3 regions of the Streptomyces sp. NPDC002156 genome follow, and region 2 is predicted to be linked to each of the others. Evidence: riboswitches for the same ligand, from Rfam matches in the RefSeq annotation. Region 2 holds a riboswitch; each other region holds the start of a gene.
The links. Region 2 has a riboswitch for S-adenosylmethionine ahead of thrC (threonine synthase). Riboswitches for the same ligand answer to the same signal wherever they lie in the genome.
Positions count from the first base shown of each region.

Region 1: linked by a shared signal. The riboswitch ahead of ACWCRB_RS43620 (aminotransferase class V-fold PLP-dependent enzyme) and the one ahead of thrC (threonine synthase) in region 2 are both predicted to bind S-adenosylmethionine.
Region 3: linked by a shared signal. The riboswitch ahead of ACWCRB_RS00980 (putative leader peptide) and the one ahead of thrC (threonine synthase) in region 2 are both predicted to bind S-adenosylmethionine.

Region 1 is NZ_JBSFDA010000203.1:6,046-9,313, forward strand. It holds gene ACWCRB_RS43610 (rhomboid family intramembrane serine protease) at 1-395, shown strand, start outside; gene ACWCRB_RS43615 (Lrp/AsnC family transcriptional regulator) at 392-673, shown strand; gene ACWCRB_RS43620 (aminotransferase class V-fold PLP-dependent enzyme) at 776-2,152, opposite strand; SAM riboswitch class IV at 2,318-2,435, opposite strand; gene trpD (anthranilate phosphoribosyltransferase) at 2,511-3,268, opposite strand, start outside.
Region 2 is NZ_JBSFDA010000131.1:23,469-26,736, forward strand. It holds gene ACWCRB_RS36610 (MoaD/ThiS family protein) at 57-332, opposite strand; gene thrC (threonine synthase) at 431-1,729, opposite strand; SAM riboswitch class I at 1,747-1,893, opposite strand; gene ACWCRB_RS36620 (glucosyl-3-phosphoglycerate synthase) at 2,054-2,998, shown strand; gene ACWCRB_RS36625 (alpha,alpha-trehalose-phosphate synthase (UDP-forming)) at 3,087-3,268, shown strand, end outside.
Region 3 is NZ_JBSFDA010000001.1:231,380-234,647, forward strand. It holds gene ACWCRB_RS00975 (AAA family ATPase) at 1-937, opposite strand, end outside; SAM riboswitch class IV at 1,184-1,297, shown strand; gene ACWCRB_RS00980 (putative leader peptide) at 1,332-1,448, shown strand; gene ACWCRB_RS00985 (ABC transporter substrate-binding protein) at 1,663-3,268, shown strand, end outside.

The DNA.
Region 1 (3,268 bases), on a different contig from region 2:
TGGAGTTCGCCCTCTTCTACCTGGGCTGCGGCTACCTCGCCCTGCTGGGGTACGCCGCCGCCAACGCCGGCTCGCAGCAGACGCTGGTGGGGGCGTCCGGTGCGATCTCGGCGATCCTGGGCGCATTTTTGTACCTCTTCCCAGGCGCCCGCGTCACAAGCCTCTTCCCGTTCCTCTTCTTCCTCCCCCTGCGCTTCCCGGCCTGGCTGACCCTCCCCTTCTGGGCGACCCTCCAGTGGGTGGCGGCGGGGAGGGCGTCGTCGGGCCCCGGGGTTGCGTACCTGGCGCACGTGGTGGGCTTCGGCCTGGGCTTCGTCTACGCGTGGGTGAGATATCGCGGTGCGACTAAAGTGAGGGCCCCAGTGAAGGCGCCCGAGGGAGAGAACCAGCCGTGATCACCGCGATCGTGCTCATCAAGACCAGCGTGGACCGGATCCCCGAGATCGCGGAGAGGATCGCCGCGCTGGAAAGCGTGAGCGAGGTCTTCTCCGTCACCGGCACGTACGACTTGATCGCGATGGTCCGCGTCAAGGCCCACGAGGACCTGGCGGAGATCATCCCGGGCAGCATCAGCAAGATCCCGGGCGTAGAGGCGACGGACACCCACGTGGCATTCCGCACGTACTCCCAGCACGACCTGGAAGCAGCGTTCGCAATCGGCCTGGACGGCTAGTTTCAGCCCGTCCGGCGCTTGAGGACGAGCGCGTTCAGCGCGACAAGGGGGGTCTGGGGGCACAGCCCCCAGGGATGGGACGGGTAGGGGCGGCGGGGGCGATCAAACCGCCGGAACGCACCGCCCGTCCTCGGTCCGGTACTGCCACCGAGCCCCGTCCCGCACAAGCTCCTTCACCGCACCCACGAACCGCTCGACATGCTCGTCCGGCGTACCGGCCCCGAAGCTGACCCGGATCGCGTTCAGCGACTTCTCGCCAGGCGCCGCCTCAGGCGCCCCGCACTCCCCCTGCGTCTGCGGGTCACTCCCCAGCAGCGTCCGCACCAGCGGATGCGCACAGAACAACCCGTCCCGCACCCCGATCCCGTACTCCGCGGACAGCGCCGCCGCGAAGTGCGAGCTGTTCCACCCCTCGACGACGAACGAGATGACCCCGACCCGGGGCGCGTCGTCGCCGAACAGCGAGAGCACCCTGACCTCGGGCACCTCCGCCAGTCCCGCCCGCACGGTGTCGATCAGGTACTGCTCCCGGGCCACCAGCGAATCGAAGCCGGCCTCGCTGAGGGCCTTGCAGGCGGCGGCGATCGAGTAGGCGCCGATCACGTTCGGCGACCCCGCCTCGTGCCGCGCGGCGCTGTCGTGCCACTCCACGTCCACTCCCCCGTCCGCACGCCGCGTGACCTTACGGCTCGCGCCGCCCCCCGCGAGGTACGGGTCGGCCGCCTGCAGCCAGTCGGCACGTCCGGCAAGCACACCCGAGCCGAAGGGCGCGTACAGCTTGTGCCCGGAGAAGGCGACCCAGTCGACGTCCAGGTCCTGGACGGAGACCGGGTGGTGTGGGGCGAGCTGGGCGGCGTCCAGGACGATCCGGGCGCCGTGCGCGTGGGCGGTGGCGGCCAGCTCCCGTACGGGCCACAGCTCACCGGTGACGTTGGACGCGCCGGTGACGCAGACGAGCGCCGGGCCCTGACCCTCTTCAATAGATGCAGTGCGGGCGGCGAGGGCCTCCTCCAGGGTGGCGACGGCCTGCTGCGGGGTGCGCGGGGCGTTGAGGTAGGTGACCTGGGCGTTCTGCCAGGGCAGCAGCGAGGCGTGGTGCTCGGTCTCGAAGACGAAGACCTGGCAGCCCTCGGGGAGGGCGGCGGCGAGCAGGTTGAGGGAGTCGGTGGTGGACCGGGTGAAGATCAGCTGGTCGTCGGCCCGGCAGTCCAGGAACTCCGTGACCGTCCGGCGGGCGTTCTCGAAGAGGTCCGTAGACAGCTGGGAGAGGTACCCGGCACCCCGGTGCACGCTGCCGTAGTAGGGCGCGTACGCCGCCACGTCGTCCCAGACCCGCTGGAGCGCGGGCGCGCTGGCCGCGTAGTCGAGCGCCGCGTAGCTGACCTCGCCGCCGGTGACGAGCGGGACGGTGACATCACGCCCCAGAACGGGCAGCGGGGCACAAATGGTCTGGGCGGCGGCAAGAGTGGAAACAGACATGGCGAACTCCCGTGTGAGGCAAGAGAAATCACCGCGCGAGCGCATACGGCTCAAGCACGGAAAGGAAGGAAAAGGGGTGCGCGGAGGCGGGGCTCGGCAGCCCTATCGCATTCGCTTGCTCACGGAAGACTCCCTCGAACGACCAGGACCCCTGGTGTCGAGAGGGGCCCGCGCTTGCCGTAAGCCTTGCTGCTCACGGCCTGGTCTTCATCCCGGGGCACCCCGCCACGGACGGAGGGTTGCCGGACAGTCGGCCGGGGCCTCATGACTGTCACTCATGACCTGGTGCAGAAAATACGTGAAGTGATCGACGTCCCGCAACCCGTGTCCGGATCGCGGGACGTCCATCGGCGCGGAACTACTTGTTGGTGGCCGCCACCCAGCGCTCCAGCGTCAGCTTGGCCGCACCAGAGTCGATCGACTCGGCAGCCTTCTCCATACCGGCCCGGAGCTGCTCGGCGAGCGGTCCCCCGGTCGGGTCCAACGCCACGAGCGCCGCCGCCGAGTTCAGCAGTACGGCATCACGTACAGGCCCCGTCTCACCGTCCAGCAAGCGCAGCGCGACCTCCGCGTTGTGCGCCGGGTCGCCGCCGCGCAGCGCCTCCACCGGCACCAGTTCGAGTCCGGCGTCGCGCGGGTCGAAGGTCTCCTCGGTGACCTTGCCGTCCCGGACGATCCAGACGTGGGAGGTGGCCGTGGTCGTCAGCTCGTCGAGGCCGTCGTCACCGCGGAAGACGAGGGAGGAGTTGCCGCGTTCGGCGAAGACACCGGCGACGATCGGCGCCATCAGCGGGTCGGCGACGCCCACCGCCTGGGCCTTCACCTTCGCCGGGTTGGTCAGCGGGCCGAGGGCGTTGAACACCGTACGGATGCCCAACTGGCCGCGGGCGGCGCCCGCGTGACGCAGCGCCGGGTGGAACTTGATGGCGAAGCAGAAGGTGATGCCGGCCTCCTCGGCCACCTCGGCGACCCGCTGCGGGGTCAGGTCGAGGTTGACGCCGAGCTTGCCCAGGACGTCCGAGGAGCCCGACGCCGACGAGGCCGCCCGGTTGCCGTGCTTGACGACCTTGGCGCCGGTGCCGGCCACGACGAGCGAGGACATCGTGGAGATGTTCA
Region 2 (3,268 bases):
GGCAATTCGATGAACTCTCGGTAATCAAAGTTACCGACGGTTACTACTACCGAGTATCAGCCGCCTGCGACCGCGGGAATGATCGACACACCCGCACCGTCCGGCGTCGCCGTCTCCAGCCCCTGCTCGAACCGGACGTCGTCGTCATTGACGTACACATTGACGAACCGCCGCAGCTTGCCCTGATCGTCGAGCACCCGGGCGGCGATCCCCGTGTGGTTCTTCTCCAGATCAGCGATGACCTCGGCGAGAGTCCCACCTTCGGCGGTCACCTCGGCCTGGCCTCCGGTGTACGTGCGCAGGATGGTGGGGATGCGGACGCTAACGCTCATGACTTTCGACCTCCGGTCAGTGGGGCCCCCTGAAGGGGCGCGGGGAACTGCGCGACCAGCCCCCACAGGCCCGCAGACGAACAACGACCTCTTACCTCTTAAGAAGCAAGCCCAGCTTCCCGGAACGACTCAAGACTGGGCCGAATCGTCGCAGTGAGCCCGGTGTCGGCCACGGCATCCAACGTCTTGAGCCCATCCCCGGTGTTGAGCACGACGGTCGTGAGAGTCGGGTCCAGCAAGCCATTCTCGATCAGCTTCTTCGCCACACCCACGGTCACCCCACCGGCGGTCTCCGCAAAGATCCCCTCGGTCCGCGCAAGCAACCGAATCGCGTCGACGACCTGCTCGTCGTTGACGTCCTCGACAGCCCCACCCGTCCGCCGCGCGATATCCAGCACGTACGGCCCGTCCGCGGGATTCCCGATCGCAAGCGACTTCGCGATCGTGTTCGGCTTCTGCGGCCGTACGACGTCATGCCCGGCCTTGTAGGCCACGGACACCGGCGAGCAGCCCTCCGCCTGCGCACCGAAGATCTTGTACGGCTTGTCCTCGACGAGCCCGAGCTTGATCAGCTCCTGGAGCCCCTTGTCGATCTTCGTGAGCTGCGACCCGGAGGCGATGGGCACGACGAGCTGGTCGGGCAGCTGCCAGCCGAGCTGTTCGCAGATCTCGTACGCCAGGGTCTTGCTGCCCTCCGCGTAGTACGGACGCAGGTTGACGTTGACGAAGCCCCAGCCCTCGCCGGCCGGGTCGCCGATCAGCTCGGAGCAGAAGCGGTTCACGTCGTCGTAGTTGCCCTCGATGCCGACCAGCTCACCGCCGTACACCGCGGCCATGACGACCTTGCCCTGCTCCAGGTCGTGCGGGATGAACACGCAGGAGCGGAAGCCGGCGCGGGCGGCGGCGGCGCCGACGGCACCGGCCAGGTTGCCCGTGGAGGAGCAGGAGAGGGTGGTGAAGCCGAAGACGCGGGCGGCCTCGATGGCCTGGGCCACGACCCGGTCCTTGAAGGAGTGCGTCGGGTTGCCGGAGTCGTCCTTCACGAACAGCTTGCCGGCGTCGACGCCCAGCTCGCGGGCCAGGTTGTCGGCCTGCACGAGCTTGGTCCAGCCGGGGTTGATGTTGGGCTTGGTCGCCACGTCCGCGGGGACGGGCAGCAGCGGCGCATAGCGCCAGATGTTCGCGGGTCCCGCTTCGATGCGCTTGCGGAGTTCCTCGGTGTCGTACGAGGAGAAGTCGTAGGCGATCTCCAGCGGGCCGAAACACTCCTCGCAGGCGAACACCGGACCGAGCGGGACACGGTGGCCGCATTCGCGGCAGGAGAGCGCGGTGGCGGGACCGAGGTCTACAGGGGTGACGGAGCCGGTAGTGGTGCTCTCGACAGTTTGCGCAGCCATGGAGGCGAGGCCCTTTCTCCTCATCTTCCTCATGGCGCATCTCGCCATGAGACGGATTTGGCACCTTCCCGAGCCGGCAGCCTCGCGCATGACATGCGACAAGACCGGCTGGAGGGTTGCCGGGGCTTCATCGGGCCGTATCCCTCTGCCCCTCTGGATGAGCGGTATGAAGTTGTGAGGTTGTGAACACCGACGACCTCGGACATGCGATGGTCATCCGCGTTGTTCAAGACTGTAACCGAAGGCTTGGATGGTGGTGGGAGCCGTCCGAACCGCGAGATGCGAATCACGCGCTTCCCATGAGAACGCAAGGGAGAGCCGCACGTGCTGGAGAACGTCGAGCGCTGGCTGAGCACGCGCTCCTGGTCCGTCGAGGACCGCCCGCTCAAGAAGCTGATCGCCGCGAAGCGTTCATCGAACGCCACGGTGAGTGTCGTCCTGCCCGCGCTCAACGAGGAGGCGACGGTCGGTGAGATCGTCGCCGTCATTCGCCGCGACCTGATGCTGAAGGTCCCCCTCGTCGACGAGATCGTCGTCATCGACTCGGGCTCGACCGACCGCACCTCCGAGGTGGCCGCCGCGGCGGGCGCCCGGGTCGTCCACCGCGACGACATCCTGCCCCGCATCCCGGCGGTACCGGGCAAGGGCGAGGTCCTATGGCGCTCACTGCTCGTGACCAGTGGGGACATCGTCTGCTTCATCGACGCGGACCTGAAGGAGTTCTCGTCGGACTTCGTCTCCGGAATCGTGGGCCCCCTGCTCACGGACCCGGGAGTCGATCTCGTCAAGGCGATGTACGACCGCCCGCTCGGCCAGGCGGCCGGTCAGGGCGGCCGAGTGACCGAACTCATGGCCCGCCCCCTCCTGAACATGCACTGGCCGCAGCTGGCCGGTTTCGTCCAGCCGCTCGGCGGTGAGTACGCGGCCCGGCGCTCGCTCCTCGAACAGCTCCCGTTCCCCGTCGGGTACGGCGTGGAGCTGGGCATGCTGATCGACGCCCTGCACCTGGTCGGCCTCGACGCGCTGGCCCAGGTCGACGTGGGTGTGCGCAAGCACCGCCACCAGGACGGGCAGGCCCTGGGCCGGATGTCCGCCGCGATCTACCGCACCGCCCAGCTCCGCCTGGCCCGAGGCCACCTCATCCGCCCCGCGATCACCCAGTTCGAACGCGGGGAGGACGGTTTCGAGCCGCGTACGTACTCGGTGGACACGGAGGAACGCCCGCCGATGGCGGACATCGCGGAGTACGCGCGGAGGAAGGCCGCGTAGCCCAGTACAGGCCCCGTGGGGGCTTGTATACGGCTGAGGCGTACGTGTGTACGTTTGAGTGTTTCCGGCCCGGGCTAGGTTGAGGCGTATGGCTTCAACGCAGGGTGCACAGGATGTGCAGGACAGTCCGGGCTACAGGCCGGGCGACTACCGGGTACTGGTCGCGTCCAACCGCGGCCCGGTCACGTACGAGGTCCGCGAGGACGGCTCGCTGCACGCCCGGCGCGGCGGCGGCGGGCTGGTCTCCGGCCTGTCGGCGATCGGCCCGGA
Region 3 (3,268 bases), on a different contig from region 2:
GCAGCGGATGCCGGAACCGTACGGTGCCGTGGGCGTCGGCCTCCGCGACGCCGATGCGTTCGGCCGCCGCGAGATCGGCGACGGGGTCGGGGAGTCCGGCGGCACGCAGGAGGGTGAGGGTGGCATGGGCGGTGGCGCTCGTGACGAGGAGGGTGTGCCGGGCCGGCTGCGGCAACGAGCGTGTCCGGTCGAGGAGTCGGTCGCGGAGTCTTCGGGGCACGGGCAGTGGCCGGCCGAAGGGCACCGGGTCGCGCGGGGCGGCTCGCGCCAACTCCTGTGCGTACGACGGGTTTCCGGCGGCGGTGTCCTGGATCGCCCGCAGGACGCCCGGCGGTGGTTCGGCGCCCACGGTGGTGCGCACTAGGTGGGCCACCTCGTCGTCGCCGAGCGGTGGCACGGGGAGTTCGACGGTGTCCGGCGGGCAGCAGCGCAGCCGTTCGGGCTGCTCGCCCTCGGCCACCCGCTCGGTGGCCACCATCCGTACGCCGAGGCCCTCGACCCGGCGTACGGCGAAGGCGAGGACCTCGGCGGTCGGCTCGTCGAGCCACTGGAGACCGTCGACGACCAGCAGGACAGGGCCTGTGGCGGCGAGGGCGCGCAGCACTTCGAGGACGGCGAGACGCACCGCGAGACGGCTCCGGCCGTCGGCGGGTTCGCGGCCGAGGAGCAGGGCCGCCCGCAGTGCCGCCCGGGGTTCGGACGGCAGTGCCTCCAGGCAGCCCTCCGGCACCCGGGCGAACAGGTCGACGAGACCGCCGAACGGGAGCCGGACGTCCTCCGGAGCGGGCGAGCAGTACAGCACTGTTCCCGGCGCGGACGTCATGAGGGCGGCCACGAGCGTGGACCTGCCGATGCCCTCGGGGCCGTGGAGGAGCACTCCGTGACGCTCCGTCAAAACCGCCCGGGCGGTGTCGAGCAGCTCACGGCGACCGCTCACCGGCGGTACACCCGTGGCGATCGCCCACGCCCGGCCCGGGAGCCGGGGGCAGGGCCGTCGGCTCGTCGGGGGCGGGGCGCGGGGCACTGGATCATGTGCTCATGACAGCCCTGGTGGATTCGGCTTGTCAATGCGGTGGCCGCAGCGGCGCCGTCGGCAACAGCGGCTCGGCCGGCCGGAGTTCCACCTCAGGATGCCCCTTTCCGGCATTGACGTACGACAAGACCGCTCCGTACGATCGCGTCCGGCATTGAGTGTCAGCGTCAAGCCCTGGCTTGCTGACCGGCAACCCTCCCGCGCGGTGGGGTGCTCCAGGTGAAAGCCCGGCGGGATCACCGACGATTCCCGCAAGCGCGTGGCCCTCGATCGGGGCCGGAGATCAGGGAGGACCGGTATGCGGCACAGCGGTGACCTGCCTGCCTCCTTCGCCGACGCCACGCCCTTCTCCCGGCTCTCGCGCCGACGCCACATCGATCTGAAGCGCTCGACCAGCTGCCTCTGTCGATCCTGACGAGCCCGGTCCGCGCCGGTTGACGTCCGTCACCGGCCGGCGCCACTTCGCGCTTCTCTCCCTGCCACCGCTCCCGGTGTCGCCTCCCCCTGACCACATGTCTGTACAGCGCTCCCCCGCGGCCGGTGTCGAGCCTGCCGGGGCCGCACACCCATGCACGGCCGTGCCTAGCACGGCACCCCGTGCCTGGTGATACGAGTAGGAGAAACCCTCCGTGACAGCACTCCCGGATTCCAGACTCTCCCGTCGGGCGCCCCTGGCCGCCCTGCTGACCACCAGTGTTCTGCTGACCGCCTGCGGGTCGGGCGGTGACGACACCAGCAGCGGAAGCGGCCGGCCGAAGTCCGGCGGCACCCTGACCTTCGCGGTGGGTTCCGACGCCGGCTGCGTGGACCCGCAGCAGTCCGGCAGCAACGAAAGCATCTACTCGGTACGCCAGACCGTGGACTCCCTCACCGACCAGGACCCCGAGACCGGCAAGATCGTGCCGTGGCTCGCCAAGAGCTGGGACATCGACGCCGACGCGACACAGTTCACGTTCCATCTGCGGTCGGGCGTCACCTTCAGCGACGGGTCGAAGCTGACCGCGCAGGTCGTCAAGGACAACTTCGACGCGGTGCCGAAGCTCGGCGCGCTGGGCAGTCTCCCCCAGGGTTATCTGAGCAGCGTGGAGAGCACCACCGTGGTGGACCCGCTCACCGTCAAGGTCACCTTCAAGGAGCCCAACGCCCAGTTCCTGCAGGCGACTTCGACCCACTCGCTGGGCATCGAGTCGTCGGCGAGCGTGAAGAGGTCCCCGCAGCAGAAGTGCAGCGAGGGCGCGATCGGGTCCGGGCCGTTCGCGCTGAAGCAGTATGTGCAGAACCAGTCGATCACCCTGGTCAAGCGCACCGGGTACGACTGGGGCTCCGCGCTGTGGTCCAAGAAGGGCGAGGCCTATCTCGACAAGCTGGTGTTCAAGGTCGTGCCCGAGGCGGGGGTGCGGGCCGGCAGTCTCCAGTCCGGGCAGGTGGACGCGATCAGCAGCGTCGGCAGGGCCAACGAGGCGGCGCTCGGGGGCGGTCAGGTCACGCTGCTGCGCCGGGCCAACCCCGGTGTGGTGTTCGGCCTGGGGGTCAACAACTCTCGGCCGGTGCTGAAGGACGCGAAGGTGCGTCAGGCGATCCTGGCCGCTGTCGACCGGAAGCAGATAGCCGACACCGTCTTCCCGACCGGCACCCGGCCGGCGACCAGCGTCCTCGCGCACACGACGCCCGACTACACGGACCTCTCCGCCGACCTCGCCTTCGACGCGGCCAAGGCCAAGTCCCTGCTGGACGAGGCCGGTTGGAAGACGGGCAGTGACGGCATCCGCGCCAAGGACGGCAAGAAGCTGAGCCTGACCATCGCCTGGTTCCCCAACGCCGCCACCAACCAGCCCGCGCTGGAGCTGGTCCAGCAGCAGCTGAAGGACGTCGGGATCGACGTGGTGCTCAAGCAGGGCCAGGTCAGCCAGTTCGCCACCACGCTCCAGGGCGGCGACTTCGACCTGGTGTGGAGCAACGTGACCCGCGCCGACCCCGACATCCTGCGCAGCTCCTTCTCCAGCAAGCTGGCCAACTTCTACCGTCTGCCCGCCAGTTCGCTCGACACGACGCTGGCCGGGCAGGCCGCGACCACGGACGCCACCGAGCGGCAACAGCTGGTGACCGAGGCGCAGAAGCTGATCGTGGAGAACGCGTACAACGTCCCGGTGGTGGAGCTCCAGACCCAGCTGGCCGTGACGAAGAGGGTGCACGGGCTCGCCTTCGACTCGGGCAGCCGGGTCCAGTTGCACGACA